3 regions of the Streptomyces sp. NPDC030183 genome follow, and region 2 is predicted to be linked to each of the others. Evidence: predicted binding sites of a transcription regulator. Region 2 holds the regulator's gene; each other region holds the start of a gene.
What was found. Region 2 encodes HrcA, which represses chaperone genes, less so after heat shock. Its sites were predicted from a motif close to TTNGCACTCNGNNNNNCNGAGTGCNAA; they were not measured.
Positions count from the first base shown of each region.

Region 1 (7,341 bases), on a different contig from region 2:
GCCTTCGTACCGCGGGGGACGTACGGGGCGTCGAAGGCGTGGGTGGTGCAGTTCACCCAGGGCGCGGCGAAGGACCTGGCCGGCAGCGGTGTCCGTCTGATGGCGCTGTGCCCGGGCTTCGTCCGCACGGAGTTCCACGAGCGGGCGGGCATGGGCACGGACAACATCCCGGGGTGGATGTGGCTCGACGCCGACAAACTGGTCACGGCGGCCCTGACCGACCTCTCCCGCGGCAAGACGGTGTCGATCCCCGATCCGCGCTACAAGACCCTGATGGGCGTGGTGAAGGTGCTGCCGCGGGGACTGCTGGGCGGGGTCAGTTCGAAGACGGGGCGGAAGTACGGGCCCCAGTAGCCGGGCGGGCCGGGGCGGGCTCGTCGTCCAGCGGCAGCGGGTGAGCGGCAGGCGGTGCGGGGAGAGAATGGAGCTGTCCGACCGGACCCAGGGGGGCCGGAGGTGGTCTTGTGACGTTTGTGCAGCTCATCGACTGCAGGACGAGCCGGTTCGACGAGATGGACCGGCTGATGGACAGGTGGGTCGAACAGACCAAGGGGAAGCGGACCGCGACGCACAGCATGATCGGCAGGGACCGGTCCGACGAGGCGCACTTCGTCGAGATCGTGGAGTTCCCGTCGTACGAGGAGGCCATGCGGAACTCCCAGCTGCCGGAGACGGACCGGATCTTCAACGAGATGGTGGCGCTCTGCGACGAGATGCCGACCTTCACGGATCTGGACGTGGTGCGCGACGAGCAGCTGAACGCGGACACCGCACGGAGGTTCTTCGAGACGCTGGGCGCGCGGGGTGAGCTGCCGCCGATGAACGATCTGCTGGTGGAGGACTATCACGACCACGACCCGGCGAACCCGCAGGACGTCATCGGCATGGACGCGGCCCGGCGTGAGTTCGCGATGTGGCGGACGGGCTTCGACTTCTCGTTCACGATCGAGGACCAGCTGGCCCAGGGCGACCGCGTGTGCACGCGGTGGACGTGGAACGCCACGCACAAGGGCGAGTTCCTCGGTATCGCGCCCACCGGGAGGAACGTCTCCATGACCGGGATGACATTCCATCGCTGCGCGCCGGACGGGAAGCTCACCGAGGGCTGGTGGCAGTACGACCGGCTGTCGCTGATGGGACAGCTGGGGGTGCTGGAAGGACTGGAGAAGTAGACGCGGGAGAAGCCCCCGTTCCGGCGCGCGGAACGGGGGCTTCTCACCTGGCTGCCCGGTGGGCGGCGGCTGCCTCAGTGGGCGTGGCCGTGACCGTGGCCGTGGCCCGCCTCGGCCGGCTCCTCTTCCTTCTTCTCGACGACCAGGGTCTCGGTCGTGAGGAGGAGGGAGGCGATGGAGGCGGCGTTCTCCAGGGCGGAGCGGGTGACCTTGACCGGGTCGATGACGCCGGCCTTGACCAGGTCGCCGTACTCGCCGGTGGCGGCGTTGTAACCGCTGCCCTTCTCCAGCTCGGCGACCTTGGAGACGATGACGTAGCCCTCCAGGCCGGCGTTCTCGGCGATCCAGCGCAGCGGCTCGACGGCGGCCTTGCGGACGACGGAGACACCGGTGGCCTCGTCGCCGTCCTTGCCGAGGTTGCCCTCGAGGACCTTCACGGCGTGGACGAGCGCGGAGCCACCACCGGAGACGATGCCCTCCTCGACCGCGGCGCGGGTCGCGGAGATGGCGTCCTCCAGACGGTGCTTCTTCTCCTTCAGCTCCACCTCGGTGGCGGCGCCGACCTTGATCACGCACACGCCGCCGGCCAGCTTCGCGAGGCGCTCCTGGAGCTTCTCGCGGTCCCAGTCGGAGTCGGTGTTCTCGATCTCGGACTTGATCTGGGCGACGCGGCCCTGGACGTCCTCGGAGTTGCCGGCGCCGTCGACGATCGTGGTGTCGTCCTTGGTGACGGTGACGCGGCGGGCGGTGCCGAGCACGTCGATGCCGACCTGGTCGAGCTTGAGGCCGACCTCCTCGGAGATGACGGTGGCGCCGGTGAGGACGGCCATGTCCTGCAGCATCGCCTTGCGGCGGTCGCCGAAGCCGGGGGCCTTGACGGCCACGGCGTTGAACGTGCCGCGGATCTTGTTGACCACGAGGGTGGAGAGCGCCTCGCCCTCGACGTCCTCGGCGATGATCAGCAGCGGCTTCGAGGAGTTGGTCTGGATGATCTTCTCCAGCAGGGGCAGCAGGTCGGCGATGGCGCCGATCTTGCCCTGGTGGATGAGGATGTAGGGCTCGTCGAGGACGGCCTCCATGCGCTCCTGGTCCGTGACGAAGTACGGCGACAGGTAGCCCTTGTCGAAGGCCATGCCCTCGGTGAAGTCCAGCTCCAGACCGAAGGTGTTGGACTCCTCGACGGTGATGACGCCGTCCTTGCCGACCTTGTCCATCGCCTCGGCGATGAGCTCGCCGACCTGCTGGTCCTGGGCGGACAGCGCGGCGACGGCGGCGATGTCGGACTTCTCGTCGATCGGGCGGGCCGACGCGAGGAGGTCCTCGGAGACCGCGGCGACGGCGGCGTCGATGCCCTTCTTCAGGGCGGCCGGGGAGGCGCCCGCGGCGACGTTCTTCAGGCCCTCGCGCACCAGCGCCTGGGCGAGCACGGTGGCGGTGGTGGTGCCGTCACCAGCGATGTCGTTGGTCTTGGTCGCCACCTCCTTCACCAGCTGCGCGCCGAGGTTCTCGTACGGGTCCTCGATCTCGACCTCGCGGGCGATGGTCACACCGTCGTTGGTGATGGTGGGGGCGCCGAACTTCTTGTCGATGACGACGTTGCGGCCCTTGGGGCCGATCGTCACCTTGACCGTGTCGGCAAGCTTGTTGACGCCGCGCTCGAGGGCGCGACGGGCGTCCTCGTCGAACTTCAGGATCTTCGCCATGGGAGCGTGAGCCCTCTCGGAAATCTAGGGGAAAAGAAACTGCGCCCCGGGCGCCCGGCTTGTTGGTGCTCGCGGGGGCCAGGGGCGCAGCTCGAAAACTTCTGAGGTGGTCTTACTTCTCGATGACCGCGAGCACGTCGCGGGACGAGAGGACGAGGTACTCCTCGCCGTTGTACTTCACCTCGGTGCCGCCGTACTTGCTGTACAGCACGATGTCGCCGACCGCCACGTCGAGCGGCAGGCGCTCGCCGTTCTCGAAGCGGCCCGGGCCCACGGCGAGGATGACGCCCTCCTGGGGCTTCTCCTTCGCGGTGTCCGGGATGACCAGGCCAGAGGCGGTGGTCTGCTCGGCGTCGAGCGGCTGGACCACGATGCGGTCCTCGAGCGGCTTGATGGCAACCTTGGAGCTGGTGGTCGTCACGATCCGACCTCCCCCTTCGGAGATCTCACGGGGTTAACTGTCTGAGGTGGCGACCAGGTGGATCCGTCGTCGCGGGTGCCGGACCTGCCCGTCGCGTGGTTGGCACTCTCCAGGGGGGAGTGCCAGACCTGAGACTATGACCGTGGTTAGCACTCGGTCAAGCGGACTGCTAATTGCGGCCGCGTGGCGTGGTGCGGGACCCCGGGTTGCCGTGAGGTTCCGCCCGCGGAGGCGCTCCTCAGAGGTAATCCTCCAAACGACCCACCGTCAGACCTTGTTCCTGCACGCGGCGCAGGAGCGTCGTGGTCACGTGGGTGAGGGTGGCACCGTTCGGCGGGCCCGCGCCCCGGAGGTGGACGACGACGATGTCGCCGGGCCGGAGGCGGTCGCCGGCGGCGGGGCGGAAGCCGTCGAGGCCCATGGACGCGCGCCACAGCACGACGGCGGTGACGCCGCAGTCGGCGGCGGCGCGGAGCGTGGTGGTGTCGTGGACGCCGTAGGGCGGGCGGAACAGGGTGGGGCGGATACCGAAGCGCTGCCTCAGCTTGTCCTGCTGGCCGCAGATCTCGGCCCGCTGGCCGGCGTACGGCAGGCCGCGCAGGGCGGTGTGGTCGAGGGTGTGGTTCTGCACGGTGGCGCCGACGGCGCGGAGCCGGGCGAAGTGGGCGTAGCCCGGGCCGACGACGCTGTCCGTGAGGAACACGCTGACCGGCAGCCGCAACTCCCGCACCATCCGCACGAAGCGCGGGTCCTTCTCCACTCCGTCGTCGTACGTCAGGAACACCACCTTGTCGCGGGTGGCCACGCGCTCGACGACGGGAGCCAGCCCGGGGCGTGCGCCCCGGGGCGCGGGCGGCCGGTCGGGGTTCGCCGGGGCAGGGGCGAGCGGGTCGGAGAGCCCCCAGCGACGGTACGCGGGCGGCCGGGCCGTGGCCTGGGGCCGCCCCGCGCGGCGACGGGCCGGCTCGGCCTGACGACCGGGCGGATCGACGCGATGCCCCGAGGGCGGGGCGGGGTGGCCGGGCGGATCGACGCGACGTCCCGGCGGTGGGGCGGGGTGGCCGGGCGGATCGACGCGACGCCCCGACGGTGGGGCGGGGTGGCCGGGCGGATCGACGCGACGCCCCGACGGCGGGGCGGGGTGGCCGGGCAGGTCGGCGCCATGCCCCGGCGGTGGGGCGGCGTGGCCGTGAACCGGGGCCGTCCCCTGCTGTCCGCTCTCCGTGGAGCTCGTCGTGGGCGTGCCGTCCCGCGACGTGGTGCCCCCGATGCCACCCACGGCGCCCCCAGCGCCCCCAGCGCTCCCGTCGCCCCCGGCGCACCCCGACGCGATGATTGACGCGGCGAGCAGCAGCGCGGGCATGGTGCGTGCGGCCCGTCGTCTGCCGCCGGCCTGCGCCCTGAAACTCGTCCGCTTCACCCTCGTTTCATCATTTTGTCGTACGAGTCGCATGGCGCCGCATCCTCGCAGGGCGCGCCCAGCGCCCCGGCCCGACACCGCCACCACCGGCACGCCCGTCCACCGGGTGGCCCACAATGGCCCGGTGAACGACCTCTCCCCCGACTCCACCGACTCCTTCCTCGCCCCCCTGCTGACCCCCGAGGGCCGCGCCCTCCTCCACGAGGTGCGCGGGGTGGAACCGGCGCGGGAGCTGGCCGTGGCGACCCGGCTGCGCCGTACGCACCCGGCGGACCTCGTCTCGGCGGCCATCGCCCAGGCGCGGCTGCGGCAACGGGCGGTGGCGAAGTTCGGGGCCGAGGACGCGGCGCGGATGTTCTTCACGCCCAACGGGGTCGAGCAGTCGACGCGGACGAGCGTGGCGACGTACCGCGCGGAGTGCTTCCAGGCGCTCGGCGTGGGGTCGGTCGCCGACCTGTGCTGCGGGATCGGCGGGGACGCGATCGCGTTCGCGCGGGCCGGTATCCGGGTCCTGGCCGTCGACCGCGACCCGCTGACCGCGGCGGCGGCCCGCGCCAACGCCGACGCGCTCGGGCTCGCCCATCTGATCGAGGTGCGCGAGGCGGACGTGACGGAGGTGGACACGGCCGGGTACGACGCCGTGTTCGTCGACCCGGCCCGGCGCTCCGCCAAACGCGGCCGGATCTTCGACCCGGAGGCGTACTCACCGCCGCTGTCGTGGGCCGTGTCGGCCGCGCTGAAGGCGCCGCTCGGCGCGCTCAAGATCGCACCGGGCATTCCGCACGAGGCGATCCCGCCGGAGGCCGAGGCCGAGTGGATCTCGGACGGCGGGGACGTGAAGGAGGCCGTGCTGTGGTTCCGCCCCGACGGGACACCGGGGGCGCGGCGGGCGGTACTGCTCCCCTCGGAGGCGGGGATCTACGCCTCACCTGCCACGATGCTGCCCGACCCGGCGGTCCGGCCGGTCGGGCGGTACCTGTACGAGCCGGACGGCGCCGTCATCCGCGCGCATCTGGTCGCCGAGGTCGCCGAGGATCTGGAGGGCGGGCTGATCGACCCCACGATCGCGTACATCACCGCCGACGAGCACCACGTCACCCCGTACGCGACCGCGTACGAGATCACCGACGTCCTGCCCTTCAACGTCAAGAAGCTCAAGGCCCTGCTGCGGGAACGGGAGGTCGGCGTCCTGACCGTGAAGAAGCGGGGGTCGGCCGTCGAGCCGGAGGAACTGCGCCGCAAGGCCCTGCCGAAGCCGCAGGGCACCGCTTCGGCGACGGTCTTCCTGACCCGGGTGGCGGGCGCGCCGACCATGCTGATCGGCCGTCCGGTCTGAGGGGCCCGGCGGTCATCCGAGGGACCCGGCGGTCATCCGAGGGACCCGGCGGTCATCCGAGGGGCCCGGCGGTCAGGGGGCGGCACTGTCCTCCCCGCTGCCCTCCTTCCCCGCTGCCCTCCCCTGTCTTCCTCGCCCGGGTGAGCAGCAGTTCCCGTTCTCGTTCGTTGCGGGCGAGGGCTGCCGCCCGCTCGAACTCCTCGCGGGCCTCGTCGCCGCGGTCCAGGCGGGTGAGGAGGTCGCCCCGGACGCTCGGGAGCAAGTGGTAGTCCCGCAGGGCCGGTTCCGCGGCCAGGCGGTCGACGATCTCCAGCGCGGCGGCAGGGCCGTCGGCCATCGAGACGGCGACCGCGCGGTTCAACTCGACCACCGGCGACGGCGAACGGGCGGCCAGCAGGGCGTACAGGGTCGCGATGCGCGGCCAGTCGGTCTCCTCGTAGGTGTACGCCTGGGCGTGGCACGCGGCGATGGCGGCCTGGAGCGTATACGGGCCGGGGTTGCCGTGGGCCGCGGCGGTGGCGCGGCCCAGCGCGGTGAAGCCGCGGGCGATGAGGAGGCGGTTCCAGCGGCGGCGGTCCTGGTCCTTGAGGAGCACCGGCTCACCGCTCGGGCCCGTGCGGGCGGCGGCCCGTGACTCCTGGAGCTCCAGCAGCGCCACCAGCCCGTGCACCTCGGGTTCCTTCGGCATCAGCTCCGCGAGGACGCGAGCGAGCCGCAGCGCGTCCTCGCACAGCGCGGGGCGCAGCAGGTCGTCGCCCGCGGTGGCGGCGTACCCCTCGTTGAAGACGAGGTAGATGACCTCCAGGACGGAGTCGAGGCGGGCCTCGCGGTCGGGGCCGTAGGGCACCTCGAAGGGGACGCCCTTCTGCGCGAGGGTCCGCTTGGCTCGGACGATGCGCTGCGCGACGGTGGCCTCCGGCGAGAGGAAGGCGCGCGCGATCTCCGCCGTGGTGAGGCCGCCGAGGAGGCGGAGGGTGAGGGCGATGCGGGCCTCGGCGGAGAGCACGGGGTGGCAGGCCGTGAAGACGAGGCGCAGGAGGTCGTCGTCGATGTCGTCGGGGTCGGACGGCGCGTCCAGGTACTGCCCCGCCGGGTTCGCCGCCTCCAGGTCCCGGCCGACTTCCTCCAGCTTGCGCGCGTAGCGTTCCCGGCGGCGCACCAGGTCGATCGCCCGGTGCTTGGCGGTGGTCGTGAGCCAGGCGCCCGGGTTGTCCGGGACCCCGTCGCGCGGCCACTGCTCCAGCGCGGCGACGAGCGCGTCCTGGGCCAGCTCCTCCGCGATCCCGACG
Region 1 is NZ_JBVIBK010000008.1:126,609-133,949, reverse strand. It holds gene ACZ4Z2_RS12055 (SDR family NAD(P)-dependent oxidoreductase) at 1-354, shown strand, start outside; gene ACZ4Z2_RS12050 (ester cyclase) at 465-1,172, shown strand; gene groL (chaperonin GroEL) at 1,247-2,875, opposite strand; gene groES (co-chaperone GroES) at 2,988-3,296, opposite strand; gene ACZ4Z2_RS12035 (polysaccharide deacetylase family protein) at 3,535-4,101, opposite strand; gene ACZ4Z2_RS12030 (class I SAM-dependent methyltransferase) at 4,841-6,052, shown strand; gene ACZ4Z2_RS12025 (RNA polymerase sigma factor) at 6,105-7,341, opposite strand, start outside.
Region 1: the regulator HrcA is predicted to act here: its motif matches at 3,443-3,469, upstream of groES (co-chaperone GroES).

Region 2 (7,341 bases):
CCCATCTGGTCCGTGGTGAAGGCGACGGCGCCGGTGTTGATGCCGCCCCCCTCGCAGGCGGCGAGCGCGACGACCGCCACGAGCCCGAGTCCGGCGCGCGCCCACGTCCGGCGCCCTGTGGACCGATTCACCCTTACTCGTCCCAAAACCCCCATGGACGGCAGCCTCCCACCACTGGGCCCACGACGAAAGACCACATGCAGCCACGCTCCCCCAGCCGGGGTGTTCCCCGCGCGGCCGTGGATATGCGCCCAAGAACTCGGGCCGGAGGGTACGTTCGCGGGTGCGGGTGCGGGTGGGGGTTGCTCGCGCAGTTCCCCGCGCCCCTGAAGGCTCGGGCCTGCGGCCCGGCCTTCAGCGGGTGGCGCCGTCGAAAAGCACGGGGCGCAGCCCCGGTCGCTTTTCAGGGGCGCGGGGAACTGCGCGAACAACCGCGACGCACCCGCAGCCGCCCTACAACAGTCGCCCCCGAGCTACTGGGCGCCCCCGGTCACCCCCACCGCCCCGTACGCGTCAGCAACAACGCCCCCGCCGCCGTCCCCGCGGTGGACGTCCGCAGCACACTCGGCCCCAGCCGGTACGCCCGGGCCCCGGCCTCCGCGAACAACGCCAACTCCTCCGGGGAGACGCCCCCTTCAGGCCCCACGACCAGCACGATCTCCCCGGCGGAGGGAAGTTCCGCCGAGGCCAGCGCAGCGTCCCCGCTCTCGTGCAGCACCCCCGCGAAGTCCGCCGCCGCGAGCAACGCGGCGACCTGCTTGCCCGTCGCCAGTTCCCCGACCTCGGGGAACCGTACGCGCCGCGACTGCTTGCCCGCCTCCCGCGCGGTGGCCCGCCACTTGGCGAGGGCCTTGAGCCCCCGCTCGCCCTTCCACTGCGTGATGCACCGCGAAGCCGCCCACGGCACGATCGCGTCGATCCCGACCTCGGTCATGGTCTCGACGGCCAGCTCGCCCCGGTCCCCCTTCGGCAGCGCCTGTACGACGGTGATCCTGGGCCGCGCCACCGGCTCCTCGTGGACGGACTCCAGGTCCGTCACCACGAGCCGGTCCTTGCCCTCGGCCGCCTTGACGATCCCCTCGGCCCACCGGCCGCGCCCGTCGGTGAGGACGACGTCCTCCCCGGGCCGCAGCCGCTTCACGGAGACGGCGTGCCGCCCCTCGGGCCCGTCGAGGACGAACTCGCCGCCGCTGCCGGGGGGCAGCTCCAGCGACTCGACGACGAATACGGGAGCGGTCATCGGCCCTCACCGCCCGTCGCGGTCCCGGAGCCGGCCTCGTCGGAACCGGAAGCGGAGGCCTGCGGGGACGTCGGCGCGGAGGCCGAGCCCGGCCCGGCCGTCCCGATCCCGGCCGTCCCGATCCCGGCCGTCCCGATCCCCGCGGACACGACCGCGGCCTGCGCCGCGGCGATCTCGGCGGCGAGTACGCCGACCAGTTCCCCGGCGGGCAGGTCCCGCGCCATCCGGTGCCCCTGCCCGGCCCACAGCGCCATGCCCTGCGGGTCCTCGGCCCTGGCGGCGGCCTTGCGCAGCGGCGAGGTCAGGTGGTGGACCTCCGGGTAGGCGACGGGCGCGTACGGACCGTGCTCGCGCATGAAGCGGTTGACCAGGCCCCGGGCCGGGCGCCCGGAGAAGGCGCGGGTCAGCTCCGTGCGGACGAAGAGGGGGTCGGTGAGCGCCCGCTTGTGCACGGCGGCGGCCCCCGACTCGGGTGTGGCGAGGAACGCCGTACCGAGCTGGGCGGCGCTCGCGCCCGCCGTGAGGAGGGCGGCGATCTGGCCGCCGCGCATGATCCCGCCGGCCGCGACGATCGGCAGCGCCACGGCCTCCCGGACCTGGGCGACCAGGGCGAGCAGTCCGATGCCGGCGCAGTCCCGCTCGGGGTCGTCGCGGTGGGTGCCCTGGTGGCCGCCCGCCTCGACGCCCTGCACGATCACCGCGTGGGCGCCCGACCGCTCCACGGCCTGCGCCTCCTCCGCGGAGGTGGCCGTGACGAGGGTCAGCGTGCCCTTGCGGGCGAGAGACTCGATGACCTCGGGGGTCGGGCAGCCGAAGTGGAAGGAGACCACCGGCACGGGGTTGTCGAGCAGGACGGCGAGTTTGGCCTCGTAGCCGTCGTCGCGCCCGCTGTCGGGGTCGCCCAGCTCCGTCCCGTACCAGGTGGCCTCACCGGCCAGCTGTTCCGCGTACACCTCGACGGCGGCGGGCTCCGCGTACTCGGGCTGGGGCATGAACAGGTTCACGCCGAACGGGCGTGAGGTGAGCGCCCGGAGCGCGTTGATCTCCTGGTACATCCCGTCGGCCGTCTTGTAGCCGGCGGCCAGGAACCCCAGGCCCCCGGCCTCGGACACGGCGGCGGCCAGCGGCGGGACGGAGACCCCGCCCGCCATCGGGGCCTGCACGATCGGGAGAGGAAAGAGATCGGTCAGTGCGGAGGAGGACATGGCCGCATGGTTTCACGTCCCCGAACCCCGACCGAATCCGGTGGGGCCGGGGGCCGCCTGCCGTGGTTCGTGATCCTTCTTGGAAAAGCACGGGTGCGCAGCCCTCGGCTTCCAGGGGCGCGGGGAACTGCGCGACCAGCCCCCACGCACCCGCAGCCGAACGAACCGGCTAGCGCCCGTTGAACGCGTCCTTCAGCCGCGAGAACAACCCCTGCTGGCCCGGCTGGAACTGCCCCGTCGGCCGCTCCTCGCCCCGCAGCGCGGCCAGCTGCCGCAGCAGCTGCTCCTGCTCGGGGTCGAGCTTCGTCGGGGTCTGCACCTCGACGTGGACGATGAGGTCGCCACGGCCCCCGCCGCGCAGGTGTGTGACACCGCGCCCGTGCAGCGGGATCGACTGGCCGGACTGGGTACCGGGCCGGATGTCGACCTCCTCCAGGCCGTCCAGCGTCTCCAGCGGCACCTTGGTGCCGAGCGCCGCCGCGGTCATGGGGATCGTCACCGTGCAGTGCAGGTCGTCGCCACGCCGCTGGAACGTCGGGTGCGGCAGCTCGTGGATCTCGACGTAGAGGTCACCGGCGGGACCGCCGCCGGGCCCGACCTCGCCCTCGCCGGCCAGCTGGATGCGTGTGCCGTTGTCGACGCCGGCCGGGATCTTCACCGTCAGCGTCCGCCGCGACCGCACCCGTCCGTCGCCCGCGCACTCGGGGCACGGGTTCGGGACGATCGTGCCGAAGCCCTGGCACTGCGGGCAGGGCCGGGAGGTCATGACCTGGCCCAGGAAGGACCGCGTGACCTGCGAGACCTCACCGCGGCCGCGGCACATGTCACAGGTCTGCGCGCTCGTGCCGGGGGCCGCGCCCTCGCCGCTGCAGGTGCCGCACACCACGGCCGTGTCGACCTGGATGTCCTTCGTCGTGCCGAAGGCGGCCTCGTCGAGGTCGACCTCCAGCCGGATCATCGCGTCCTGGCCGCGGCGCGTGCGCGACCGGGGGCCGCGCTGGGACGCCGTACCGAAGAAGGCGTCCATGATGTCCGAGAAGTTCCCGAAGCCGCCGGCTCCGAAGCCGCCCGCGCCTCCGCCGCCCGACTGGGACAGCGGGTCGCCGCCGAGGTCGTAGACCTGCTTCTTCTGCGGGTCCGAGAGAACCTCGTACGCCGCGTTGATCTCCTTGAACCGCTCCTGCGTCTTCGGATCGGGGTTGACGTCCGGGTGCAGCTCGCGAGCGAGCCTGCGGAACGCCTTCTTGATCTCGTCCTGGGACGCGTCGCGGCGCACGCCGAGTACGGCGTAGTAGTCCGTGGCCACTTAAGACTCCGCCAGGATCTGTCCGACGTACCGTGCCACCGCTCGTACCGCTCCCATCGTTCCCGGATAGTCCATGCGCGTAGGTCCGACCACGCCCAGTTTCGCGACTGCCTCGCCGCCCGAACCGTAGCCGACCGAGACGACGGACGTGGAGTTGAGTCCCTCATACGCGTTCTCGTGACCGATGCGGACGGTCATGCCCGAATCCCCCGCCTCCCCCAGCAACTTGAGGAGGACGACCTGTTCCTCGAGGGCTTCGAGGACGGGCCGGATCGTGAGGGGGAAGTCATGTCCGAAGCGGGTCAGATTGGCGGTGCCGCCGATCATCAGCCGCTCCTCGTTCTCCTCGACAAGGGTCTCCAGCAGCGTGGAGAGCACCGTCGAGACCGTACCCCGGTCCTCGACGTCGAACGCCTCCGGCAGGTCCTCGACCAGCCGGGGCACGTCGGTGAACCGGCGGCCCGCGACCCGGCTGTTGAGCCGGGCCCGCAGATCCGCGAGAGACGTTTCTCCGAAGGGCGCCGGGCAGTCGACCATGCGCTGCTCCACCCGGCCGGTGTCCGTGATCAGCACGAGCATCAGCCTGGCGGGGGCCAGCGACAGCAGCTCCACGTGGCGCACCGTCGAGCGGGTCAGCGACGGGTACTGCACGACGGCGACCTGCCGGGTCAGCTGAGCCAACAGCCGTACGGTTCGCGCGACCACGTCATCCAGGTCGACGGCGCCGTCCAGGAAGTTCTGGATCGCGCGCCGCTCCGGCGCGGTCATGGGCTTGACGCCGGCCAGCTTGTCGACGAAGAGCCGGTACCCCTTGTCGGTGGGGATGCGGCCCGCGCTGGTGTGGGGCTGGGCGATGTAGCCCTCGTCCTCCAGCGCCGCCATGTCGTTGCGGACCGTCGCCGGGGACACGCCGAGGTTGTGCCGCTCGGTGAGGGCCTTCGACCCCACCGGCTCCTCGGTGCCGACATAGTCCTGGACGATGGCGCGCAGCACCTGGAGCCTGCGTTCACTGAGCATTCGCGCACACCTCCAGCTCGTCTCCCGCGCGACTTCCCCCTTGGCACTCACCTCGGGCGAGTGCCAACACTCCCCGCCCAGTGTACGGCGGTGGGGTACGCCCCCGGCAAGGCCGGTCCAGCCATGTCGTGCCGACGTGTACCGACCTGTCCGACGATGTCGCACCGCTCTCTACCGACGGGTACGGACGCGGCGCGGGGCCGCCGCGGCCCGGCGAGGAGTGACGAGGGACACGGGGTGCCGGACGGGGGGCGCCCTTTCCGGGCGCCACGGGCACCGCGCCGGGTCGTCCCGCGCCCCTGGGGGGCTAGCGTCGGGTCATGACGGTGACTTGGGAAGAGTGCGGGTGGGAGGGACTGGCGCCGCGGGTCGGGCGGTGCCGCCTCCCCGGCTGGGACTGCACGGTCGGGCTGGTGGTCGGGGACGGGGCGGCCCTCCTGGTCGACGCGGGTTCGAGCCTGCGGGAGGGCGCGCGGTTGCGTGCCGAGGCTCGCGAGCTGCTCGGCGGCGCCCGTGTGACACATCTCGCGCTCACCCACTCCCACTTCGACCATGTCTTCGGGGCGTCCGTCTTCGCCGGGGTGGAGGTGTTCGGCGCGGTGGGCCTGGACGGCGTCCTGGACGGCGGGCGGGACGAACTGCGCGCCGACGCCGTCCGCCACGGGCTCCCCGCCGAGGACGCCGCCGAGGCCGCCGACCTGCTGGTACGCCCCCGGCACCAGGTCTCGGGCGAGTGGACCCTGGATCTGGGCGACGGCCCCCAGGTGCTGCTGGCGAACGTGGGGCCGGGGCACACGCCGCACGACCTGGCGGTCCTGGTGCCCGGCTCGTCCGCCGCCCCCGAGATCGTCTTCTGCGGGGACCTGGTGGAGGAGTCCGGCGAGCCCCAGGCCGGCCCGGACGCCGTACCGTCCCACTGGCCGGCCGCGCTGGACCGGTTGCTGGAGCTGGGCGGAGAGGACGCCCTGTACGTGCCCGGGCACGGGGCGGTGGTCGACGCGGCGTTCGTCCGGACCCAGCGCGACACGCTCGCACGCCGCTTCGGCGTGTCGGGCTGAGCGGGGGCGCTTCCGGGCGCGGGTTCTCCTATCGTCATCCGAATGCGCCAGTACTCTCCGGACCTGACCCCGCCGTGGAAGAAGCCCAAGCCGGTTCCCGAGGTCCCGGCCGACCCGGGCCTGGTGGTCGAGGAGGCCGACACCGGTTTCTGCGGCGCGGTGATCCGCTGCGAGGCGGGCACGGTGACCCTGGAGGACCGCTTCGGCAAGCACCGGGTTTTCCCGCTGGAGCCGCGCGGGTTCCTGCTGGAGGGGCAGGTGGTGACGCTGGTGCGCCCCTCGTCCGCCGCCCCGGCCCGCCCGGCCCGTACGGCGTCCGGCTCGGTCGCCGTCCCCGGCGCCCGCGCGCGGGTGGCCCGCGCCGGCCGGATCTATGTGGAGGGCCGCCACGACGCCGAGCTGGTCGAGAAGGTCTGGGGCGACGACCTGCGGATCGAGGGCGTGGTGGTGGAGTACCTGGAGGGCGTGGACGACCTCCCGGAGATCGTCGCGGACTTCGCCCCCGGCCCCGACGCGCGGCTGGGCGTCCTGGTCGACCACCTGGTCCCGGGCAGCAAGGAGTCCCGCATCGCCGCCTCCGTGACCGGCGACGACGTCCTGGTCGTCGGCCACCCGTACATCGACATCTGGGAGGCGGTGAAGCCGTCCGCCCTGGGCGTCGGGGCGTGGCCCCGGGTGCCGCGCGGCCAGGACTGGAAGACCGGGGTGTGCCGGGCGCTGGGCTGGCCGGAGAACACCGGTGCGGCGTGGCAGCGGATCCTGGGGAGCGTGCGGTCCTACAAGGACCTGGAGCCGGCGCTGCTGGGCCGAGTGGAAGAACTGATCGACTTCGTCACGGTCGGCGACGGGTAGCGGGCCGCCCCCTGGGGTCGGAGGCCGTCGGATGTCGGGGCGGCCGACGAGGGCCCACACCGCGACGGAGGCGGGTCGGCCGACGAGAGCCGGCACACAACGGATGACGGTTCGGCCCCCGAGATCCCGATCCGCGACGGAGGCCGGTCAGCCGACGAGAGCCGGCGCACAACGGATGACGGTTCGGCCAGCGAGGGCCCGCACCGCGAGGGACGGCCGGTCGGCCCCCGAGGTCCCGATCCGCGTCGGCCGGCCGGTCGACCCGCGAGAGCCGCCACCACAACGAGCAGCCGGTCGGCCCCCGAAAGCCGCCACCACAACGAACAGCCCGTCGGCCCCCGAAAGCCGCCACCACAACGAACAGCCCGTCGGCCCCCGAAAGCCGCCACGACAACGAACAGCCGGTCGGCCCGTGAGAGCTCGCATCGGGGCAGATGGTCGGCCCGGCCCGCGAGGGGCCGGTCGGCGGCAGGAGCGGTGGTCGGTCAGTCGACGAGGTCTCGGACGACCGCGTCGGCGAGGAGGCGGCCCCGCAGGGTCAGTACCGCGCGCCCCTCGTCGTACGGCTCCCTCGCCAGCAGCCCGTCCGTGAGTGCCCGGCGGGCGGCCGCGCGCCCCTCCTCCCGCAGCAGGTCCAGCGGCACGCCCTCGCGCAGCCTCAGC
Region 2 is NZ_JBVIBK010000001.1:52,981-60,321, forward strand. It holds gene ACZ4Z2_RS00235 (hypothetical protein) at 1-155, opposite strand, end outside; gene ACZ4Z2_RS00240 (16S rRNA (uracil(1498)-N(3))-methyltransferase) at 491-1,240, opposite strand; gene ACZ4Z2_RS00245 (nitronate monooxygenase) at 1,237-2,445, opposite strand; gene dnaJ (molecular chaperone DnaJ) at 2,615-3,751, opposite strand; gene hrcA (heat-inducible transcriptional repressor HrcA) at 3,752-4,768, opposite strand; gene ACZ4Z2_RS00260 (MBL fold metallo-hydrolase) at 5,089-5,826, shown strand; gene ACZ4Z2_RS00265 (DUF3097 domain-containing protein) at 5,869-6,678, shown strand; gene hemW (radical SAM family heme chaperone HemW) at 7,164-7,341, opposite strand, start outside.

Region 3 (7,341 bases), on a different contig from region 2:
TCTCGCGTACGAGATCTGCGAGCAGCTCGGCTGGAAGCTGCCGGACCAGCTGGTCGTGCCGATCGCCTCCGGCTCGCAGCTCACGAAGATCGACAAGGGGCTCCAGGAGCTGATCAAGCTCGGGCTCGTCGAGGACAAGCCGTACAAGATCTTCGGCGCGCAGGCCGAGGGCTGCTCGCCGGTGTCCGTCGCCTACAAGGCGGGCCATGACGTGGTCCGGCCGCAGAAGCCCGACACGATCGCCAAGTCGCTGGCCATCGGCAACCCGGCGGACGGGCCGTACGTCCTCGACATCGCCCGGCGCACCGGCGGAGCCGTGGAGGACGTGACCGACGAGCAGATCGTCGACGCGATCAAGCTGCTCGCGCGGACCGAGGGGATCTTCGCGGAGACCGCCGGCGGTGTGACCGTCGGCGTCACGAAGAAGCTGATCGAGAACGGGCTGCTGGACCCGGCGCTGACCACCGTCGTGCTCAACACCGGTGACGGTCTCAAGACGCTGGACGCGGTGGCCGGGACGGGGCTGACCGCGACCATCCGCCCCAACCTCGACTCGTTCCGCGAGGCCGGGCTCGCGTAACCGTCCAGCCCCGCGTTCCTCAGCTCTGCCGCACACATCCGGAGGTCATCAGTCATGAGCGTCAGCGTTCGCATCCCCACCATCCTTCGCACCTACACCGGCGGTCAGGCCGAGGTGCGGGCCGAGGGCGCCACCCTCGCCGAGGTCATCGCGGACCTGGAGAAGAACCACACCGGGATCGCCGCGCGCGTCCTCGACGACCAGGGGAAGCTGCGCCGGTTCGTGAACGTCTACGTGAACGACGACGACGTGCGGTTCGAGCAGGGTCTGGAGACGGCCACGCCGGACGGGGCGGGCGTGTCGATCATCCCGGCCGTCGCCGGCGGCTGACCACCGTTCCGTACCCGCCGGTAGTAACCGTCGGTAACCTCGATTACGGATTGTTCATCGAATTGCCCCCTCCGCGAGAGAAGCGGAGGGGGCAATTCTCTATGGTTGAGCACGGTACAGTTGGGGAACCCGGCCCGACCGCCGTTGTGAATTCATGCCGGGCGCATATCCAATCGCGCCGCACGCCCTATATGAAGTAGCCAAAGTCTGTATGGCTTTTGCGTGTTTCGCGCCTTTTGCGGGGCCCGACTTGCCCTGAATTCAGGGGAATTGTTCGTACATTCCCGACCGGGCCTGTCCAGATTTTCTCGTCCGATTGCCCTGTTGCAGACGGCAGTTGGGCAGATACATTCAGCCGCGGTCGACGCGTTCCGGCGCACACCCCCAACCGTTGGGGGGTGAGGTCTGACCCGGATCCGCGAAGTGTGGATCTGTGCAAGGGCCAGTAATAGGGGAGTTAGGCATGGCTCAGGGCACCGTCAAGTGGTTCAACGCGGAGAAGGGGTACGGCTTCATCGCGGTCGACGGTGGTGCGGATGTATTCGTCCACTACAGCGCGATCCAGATGGACGGTTACCGCACCCTGGAAGAGGGCCAGCGGGTCGAGTTCGAGATCTCGCAGGGTCAGAAGGGTCCGCAGGCGGACATGGTCCGTCTCGCAGGCTGAAGCAACGCGCCGGTAAGCAGCGACGTTCTTCGTTCTTCTCGGAGGGTCCGCGCCCCGTACTCGGGGTGCGGACCCTTCCGCGTGCCCGGGGCCAGTCGCCGGGCACGCCCGTCGGTGGCCGTGGAGGGGGGCGCCGACCGGGCGCGTGGGGGCGCGTTCACCTGCGGATCATCCGGAGGCGCTTGCACTCGACCATGCCGAGTGCTAATCATTGGCGTTAGCACTCTGAAGGTGAGAGTGACAACGAAGGACCGGGTCGGTGAGGCCCGCAGGCCAGGTGGGGCAAGGAACCACGAGGCAGGCGAGCCGTCCGTCGCGGGCGCGGGCGCGGTCCGAAGGAATCACCCCCAGTCCTGGAGGGACCACTTCACATGGCCAAGATCATCGCGTTCGACGAGGAGGCGCGGCGCGGCCTCGAGCGCGGCATGAACCAGCTCGCGGACGCCGTCAAGGTGACGCTCGGCCCCAAGGGCCGGAACGTCGTCCTCGAGAAGAAGTGGGGCGCCCCCACGATCACCAACGATGGTGTCTCCATCGCCAAGGAGATCGAGCTCGAGGACCCGTACGAGAAGATCGGCGCCGAGCTGGTCAAGGAAGTCGCCAAGAAGACGGACGACGTCGCCGGCGACGGTACGACCACCGCGACCGTTCTCGCCCAGGCGCTCGTCCGCGAGGGTCTGCGCAACGTCGCCGCCGGTGCCAACCCGATGGCCCTGAAGCGCGGTATCGAGAAGGCCGTCGAGGCCGTCTCCGGTGCGCTGCTCGACCAGGCCAAGGAGGTCGAGACCAAGGAGCAGATCGCCTCCACGGCCTCCATCTCCGCCGCCGACACCCAGATCGGCGAGCTGATCGCCGAGGCCATGGACAAGGTCGGCAAGGAAGGCGTCATCACCGTCGAGGAGTCCCAGACCTTCGGTCTGGAGCTGGAGCTCACCGAGGGTATGCGCTTCGACAAGGGCTACATCTCGGCGTACTTCGCCACCGACATGGAGCGCATGGAGGCGGTGCTCGAGGACCCCTACATCCTCATCGCCAACTCCAAGATCTCCAACGTCAAGGACCTGCTCCCGCTCCTGGAGAAGGTCATGCAGTCGGGCAAGCCGCTGCTGATCATCGCCGAGGACGTCGAGGGCGAGGCCCTGTCGACCCTGGTCGTCAACAAGATCCGCGGCACCTTCAAGTCCGTCGCCGTCAAGGCCCCGGGCTTCGGTGACCGCCGCAAGGCGATGCTGAACGACATCGCCATCCTCACCGGCGGCGAGGTCATCTCCGAGGAGGTCGGTCTCAAGCTGGAGAACACCTCCCTGGACCTCCTGGGCCGTGCCCGCAAGGTCGTCATCACCAAGGACGAGACCACCGTCGTCGACGGCGCCGGCTCCTCCGAGCAGGTGCAGGGCCGGGTCAACCAGATCCGCGCCGAGATCGAGAACAGCGACTCCGACTACGACCGCGAGAAGCTCCAGGAGCGTCTGGCGAAGCTCGCGGGCGGCGTGGCCGTCATCAAGGCCGGTGCCGCGACCGAGGTCGAGCTCAAGGAGCGCAAGCACCGCATCGAGGACGCCGTCCGCAACGCGAAGGCGGCCGTCGAGGAGGGCATCGTCGCCGGTGGTGGCGTGGCCCTGCTCCAGGCCTCCCAGGTCTTCGAGAAGCTGGAGCTGGAGGGTGACGAGGCGACCGGCGCCAACGCCGTGAAGCTCGCCCTGGAGGCCCCGCTCAAGCAGATCGCCGTCAACGGCGGCCTCGAGGGTGGCGTCGTCGTGGAGAAGGTCCGCAACCTTCAGGTCGGCCACGGTCTGAACGCCGCGACCGGTGAGTACGTCGACATGATCGCCTCCGGCATCATCGACCCGGCGAAGGTGACGCGTTCCGCCCTGCAGAACGCCGCCTCCATCGCCGCGCTCTTCCTCACCACCGAGGCCGTCATCGCCGACAAGCCGGAGAAGGCCGCCGCGCCCGCCGGTGGCGGCATGCCGGGCGGTGACATGGACTTCTGAGCCTCCTCGTAGTTCGTAGCGAGAAGGTTCGGACCCGGTCCGTCAGTACCGAGGGCGGCACTCCCTGTTCGACAGGGGGTGCCGCCCTCGGGCGTGTCCGGCGTCACACAAGCCGTCGTGCGGCGGCGGAATGCCGTGGCGGGCGGGGAGGTTGACGAGTGCAGCGATTGATGCACATGCATATAGCGCCCGACCTCTCCGAGGAGTCCCCACGTGACCACCGCGTCCACCTCCCGTGCCGCCGATGTTCTCTCCCGGCCCGTTCGGATCAACGGTCTGACCGTTCCGAACCGGATCGCCATGGCTCCCATGACGCGGGTCTTCTCGCCCGGCGGTGTGCCGGGTGCGGATGTCGCCTCGTACTACGGGCGCCGGGCCGCCGCCGGTGTCGGCCTGATCGTGACCGAGGGCACCTACGTCGGGCATGAGACGGCCGGCGACCTGGACGGCGTACCGCGGTTCGCCGGTGAGGAGCAGCTCGCCGGGTGGGCGAAGGTCGCCGATGCCGTGCACGCCGGCGGCGGCACGATCGTGCCGCAGCTGTGGCACATCGGCACCGTCCGCCAGCAGGGCAAGCTCTTCCCGGAGGCCCCGGTCCTCGGCCCCTCCGGTCTGCGGGTCGACGGCACGCCCGCCGAGGGCGGCCGTGCCATGACACAGGCCGACATCGACGAGGTCGTGGCGGCGTTCGCCAAGTCCGCCGCCGACGCCGAGCGCGTCGGCATGGACGGCGTGGAGATCCACGGCGCCCACGGTTACCTCGTCGACCAGTTCCTCTGGGAGCGCACCAACCGACGCACCGACGCCTACGGCGGTGACCTCGTCGCCCGCACCAAGTTCGCGGCCGAGATCGTGGCGGCCGTACGGGCCTCCGTGTCCCCCGACTTCCCCGTCATCTTCCGCTACTCGCAGTGGAAGCAGGAAGCGTACGACGCGCGCCTCGCCCAGACGCCGCAGGAGCTGGAGGCGCTGCTGAGCCCGCTCGTCGCGGCCGGTGTCGACGCGTTCCACGCCTCCACGCGCCGCTACTGGCAGGCGGAGTTCGAGGGCTCCGAGCTGAACCTCGCGGGCTGGACGAAGAAGCTCACCGGCAAGCCCACCATCACCGTCGGCTCGGTCGGTCTGGACGGCGAGTTCATCGCCGCGTTCGCCGGTGAGGGGTCCTCGACCAAGGCGATCGACGACCTGCTCGACGGTCTGGAGGCCGAGGAGTTCGACCTCGTCGCCGTGGGCCGTGCGCTGCTCCAGGACCCGGAGTGGGCGGCGAAGGTGCTCGGCGGCCGCTTCGACGAGCTGAAGGCGTTCGAGCCGGCCGCCCTGGGCTCGCTGAGCTGAGCATGCCACTGGGCCCGGACTTTTCGCCAAGTCTCCCCAGTACCCGGCGGTAGTGATCCGATTCCGCCGAATGTGCCGCTGTAGTGTCGTGGGCGCAGCGTCGCCCGGGCACCTCAACTGCCAGCCGATGAGCGGCAGTTGAGGTGCCCTTCTTTCTTGCGCGACCGCTCCCCTTCACCCCCCACGAACGGGACTGGACAAGCTCATGGCACGACACAAGCTCACCCTCAAGCACAAGCGGCTCATCGCGGCGGTCGCCGCCGTCGGCGCGGTCGCCGGCGGTCTCGGCATCGCGGCCGGCGCGAACGCCAGCGAGACCACCTCCGCGACCCGCCCCGAGCCGTCGCCGGAGGCGGCGGCCGACGCGCCGTCGAAGAAGAAGCAGCCCGTGGTCAAGGTCGTCGTGAAGTCGGTGCTCGCCCCGGCGGCCACCGCGGACGTGGCACCGGCGGTCACCTACGACACCACGCTCGCGCCGCTCGGCGCCCGCGTCCAGGTCAAGGAGGAACTGCGGCGCGACGGCGGTACGCGGATCGAACTGCGGCTGCGGGACCTGGTCGCGAACCGCGCGTACGGCGCGCACGTCCACACCAAGCCGTGCGGCAAGCTGCCCGCCGACGCCGGGCCCCACTACCAGGACCAGGCCGACCCGGTGCAGCCGTCCGTCGACCCGAAGTTCGCCAACCCCGAGAACGAGGTGTGGCTGGACGTGAACACGAACAAGAACGGCTCGGCGCGTTCGATCGCCACGGTGGACTGGCGGTTCCGGGCGGGCGGGGCGCGTTCGGTGGTCCTGCACGAGAAGAGCACGGCCACGCACGAGGGGCATGCGGGGACGGCCGGGCTGCGGCTGGCCTGCGTGAACGTGCCGTTCAAGTAGGCCAGGCCGGAGGCTGCCCGGGTCAGGCGTAGTCCTTGAGCTTCTCGGTCTTGAGGGTGACGGAGACGGGCGCGGGCAGCTCTACGGTGGCCCCCCAAGGGTGGGAGAGGGTCCGCTGGTAGCGGCCGTTCTCAGGCTCGCTGAAGACCTTGAGGGTGTTGTCGTCGCGGTCGATGAGGAGGTACACGGGAATCCCGGCCTCCGCGTAGCCGACGGGCTTCTCGACGCGGTCCCGCTTGTTGGTGTCGTGGTCGCGGGAAGTGATCTCCAGGGCCATCAGGATGCCGCCGGTGTCGGACCACTCGCCATGTCCGACGAGGTGGTCGACCGGCACGAGCACAGCGTCAGTGCGGGCTCGTCCCTTGCGGTACGCCTCGGCCTTGACACCGGACTCGGGTGCGAGGTCGAGGTCAGGGCGCTGGGCAAGGAATTGGCGCATCAGCCACAGGTAGATCGAGCGGTGTTTGCCGTCCGGCACTGCCTTGACCTCTAGTTTTCCGTTGATGTACTCAAGCCGAACGGTCTCCGGTGCCCGCCGCTCCAGCTCTTCGAAGTCCTCGACGCTGAGTGGCTCCTTGGTACGGACGCGTCCGTTGACGAACTCGAGCCGCACATGCTGCGGAGCCGCGTCGGCGAGTTCCTCGAAGTCCTCGATGGGCATCTGCGGGTGTTCGGCGGTGCTGGGGGTCATGGCGTCGCCTCCTCCCCTCCATCGTGCCCCGGCATGGTGGCGGCGGACCGTAGGAGCGGTCATACGGGTGTCCTCTCTCGTGGCGGTAGGGACATCGCCGCACGGATCTCCGCCGCGCGGGCGTGGACCGACGCAGCCGGGAGGGGCGCCTTGTGGCGCGTGGGGGCGCGTTCGCCCCGGCAGGCGCCGCAGGTGCCGCCCGGCAGGGCCTCGGGGCGGCCCGGGGTGCGGCAGTTGGCGCACTCCAGCATGCGGAGCGGTGGCCGTACGGGGGGCGGTTCCGGGGTCAGCTCCCGCTCCGGTTCCGGTTCCGGTGGGAGCTTGCTGGTGAGGCGGGTGCGGAGGAGGGCCGCCGGGCTGTGGACCGGGGTGGGGAGGCCCGTGGTGAGCGCCTGGCGGATCGTCTCGTCGGTGGCGCCGCGCTCGAACCAGGGGAGGAGGAGCGGGGCCAGGGCCGCGCAGTCCGCCTGGGAGAGGGACAGGGACGGGGTCGTTCGGCCGAGGGCCGCGAGCAGGATGTGGGCGCGGGACCGGGTCGGGCGGGCGTGCTCGGGGTCCTCCCGCTGTGACCCGGGTCGCGCCTCCGGTACGTCGCCGCGTGTGAAGCTCGCCCACCAGTCGTCGTCCCGCGCGGTCCGGGAGAACCACGATCGGGTGATCCACCGGGCACTGCCCGATTCGGCGGTCAGATGTTCGCGCCCCCGGCGCAAGTGACCGGCCTGCTGGAGCCTGTTGAGCGCCGTACGCAGCGCGCACTGGCCGTACGGGAGCGTCTTGGCCAGCGTCTTCACGGAGATGTCGGCGCCGTCGGGCAGCCGGTCGATGTACGCGGCGATCGCTGCTTCGCGGGGCGGGAGGTGCGCG
Region 3 is NZ_JBVIBK010000019.1:120,332-127,672, forward strand. It holds gene thrC (threonine synthase) at 1-580, shown strand, start outside; gene ACZ4Z2_RS23445 (MoaD/ThiS family protein) at 635-910, shown strand; gene ACZ4Z2_RS23450 (cold-shock protein) at 1,374-1,577, shown strand; gene groL (chaperonin GroEL) at 1,949-3,571, shown strand; gene ACZ4Z2_RS23460 (NADH:flavin oxidoreductase) at 3,785-4,906, shown strand; gene ACZ4Z2_RS23465 (superoxide dismutase family protein) at 5,112-5,786, shown strand; gene ACZ4Z2_RS23470 (Uma2 family endonuclease) at 5,809-6,477, opposite strand; gene ACZ4Z2_RS23475 (hypothetical protein) at 6,537-7,341, opposite strand, start outside.
Region 3: the regulator HrcA is predicted to act here: its motif matches at 1,759-1,785, upstream of groL (chaperonin GroEL).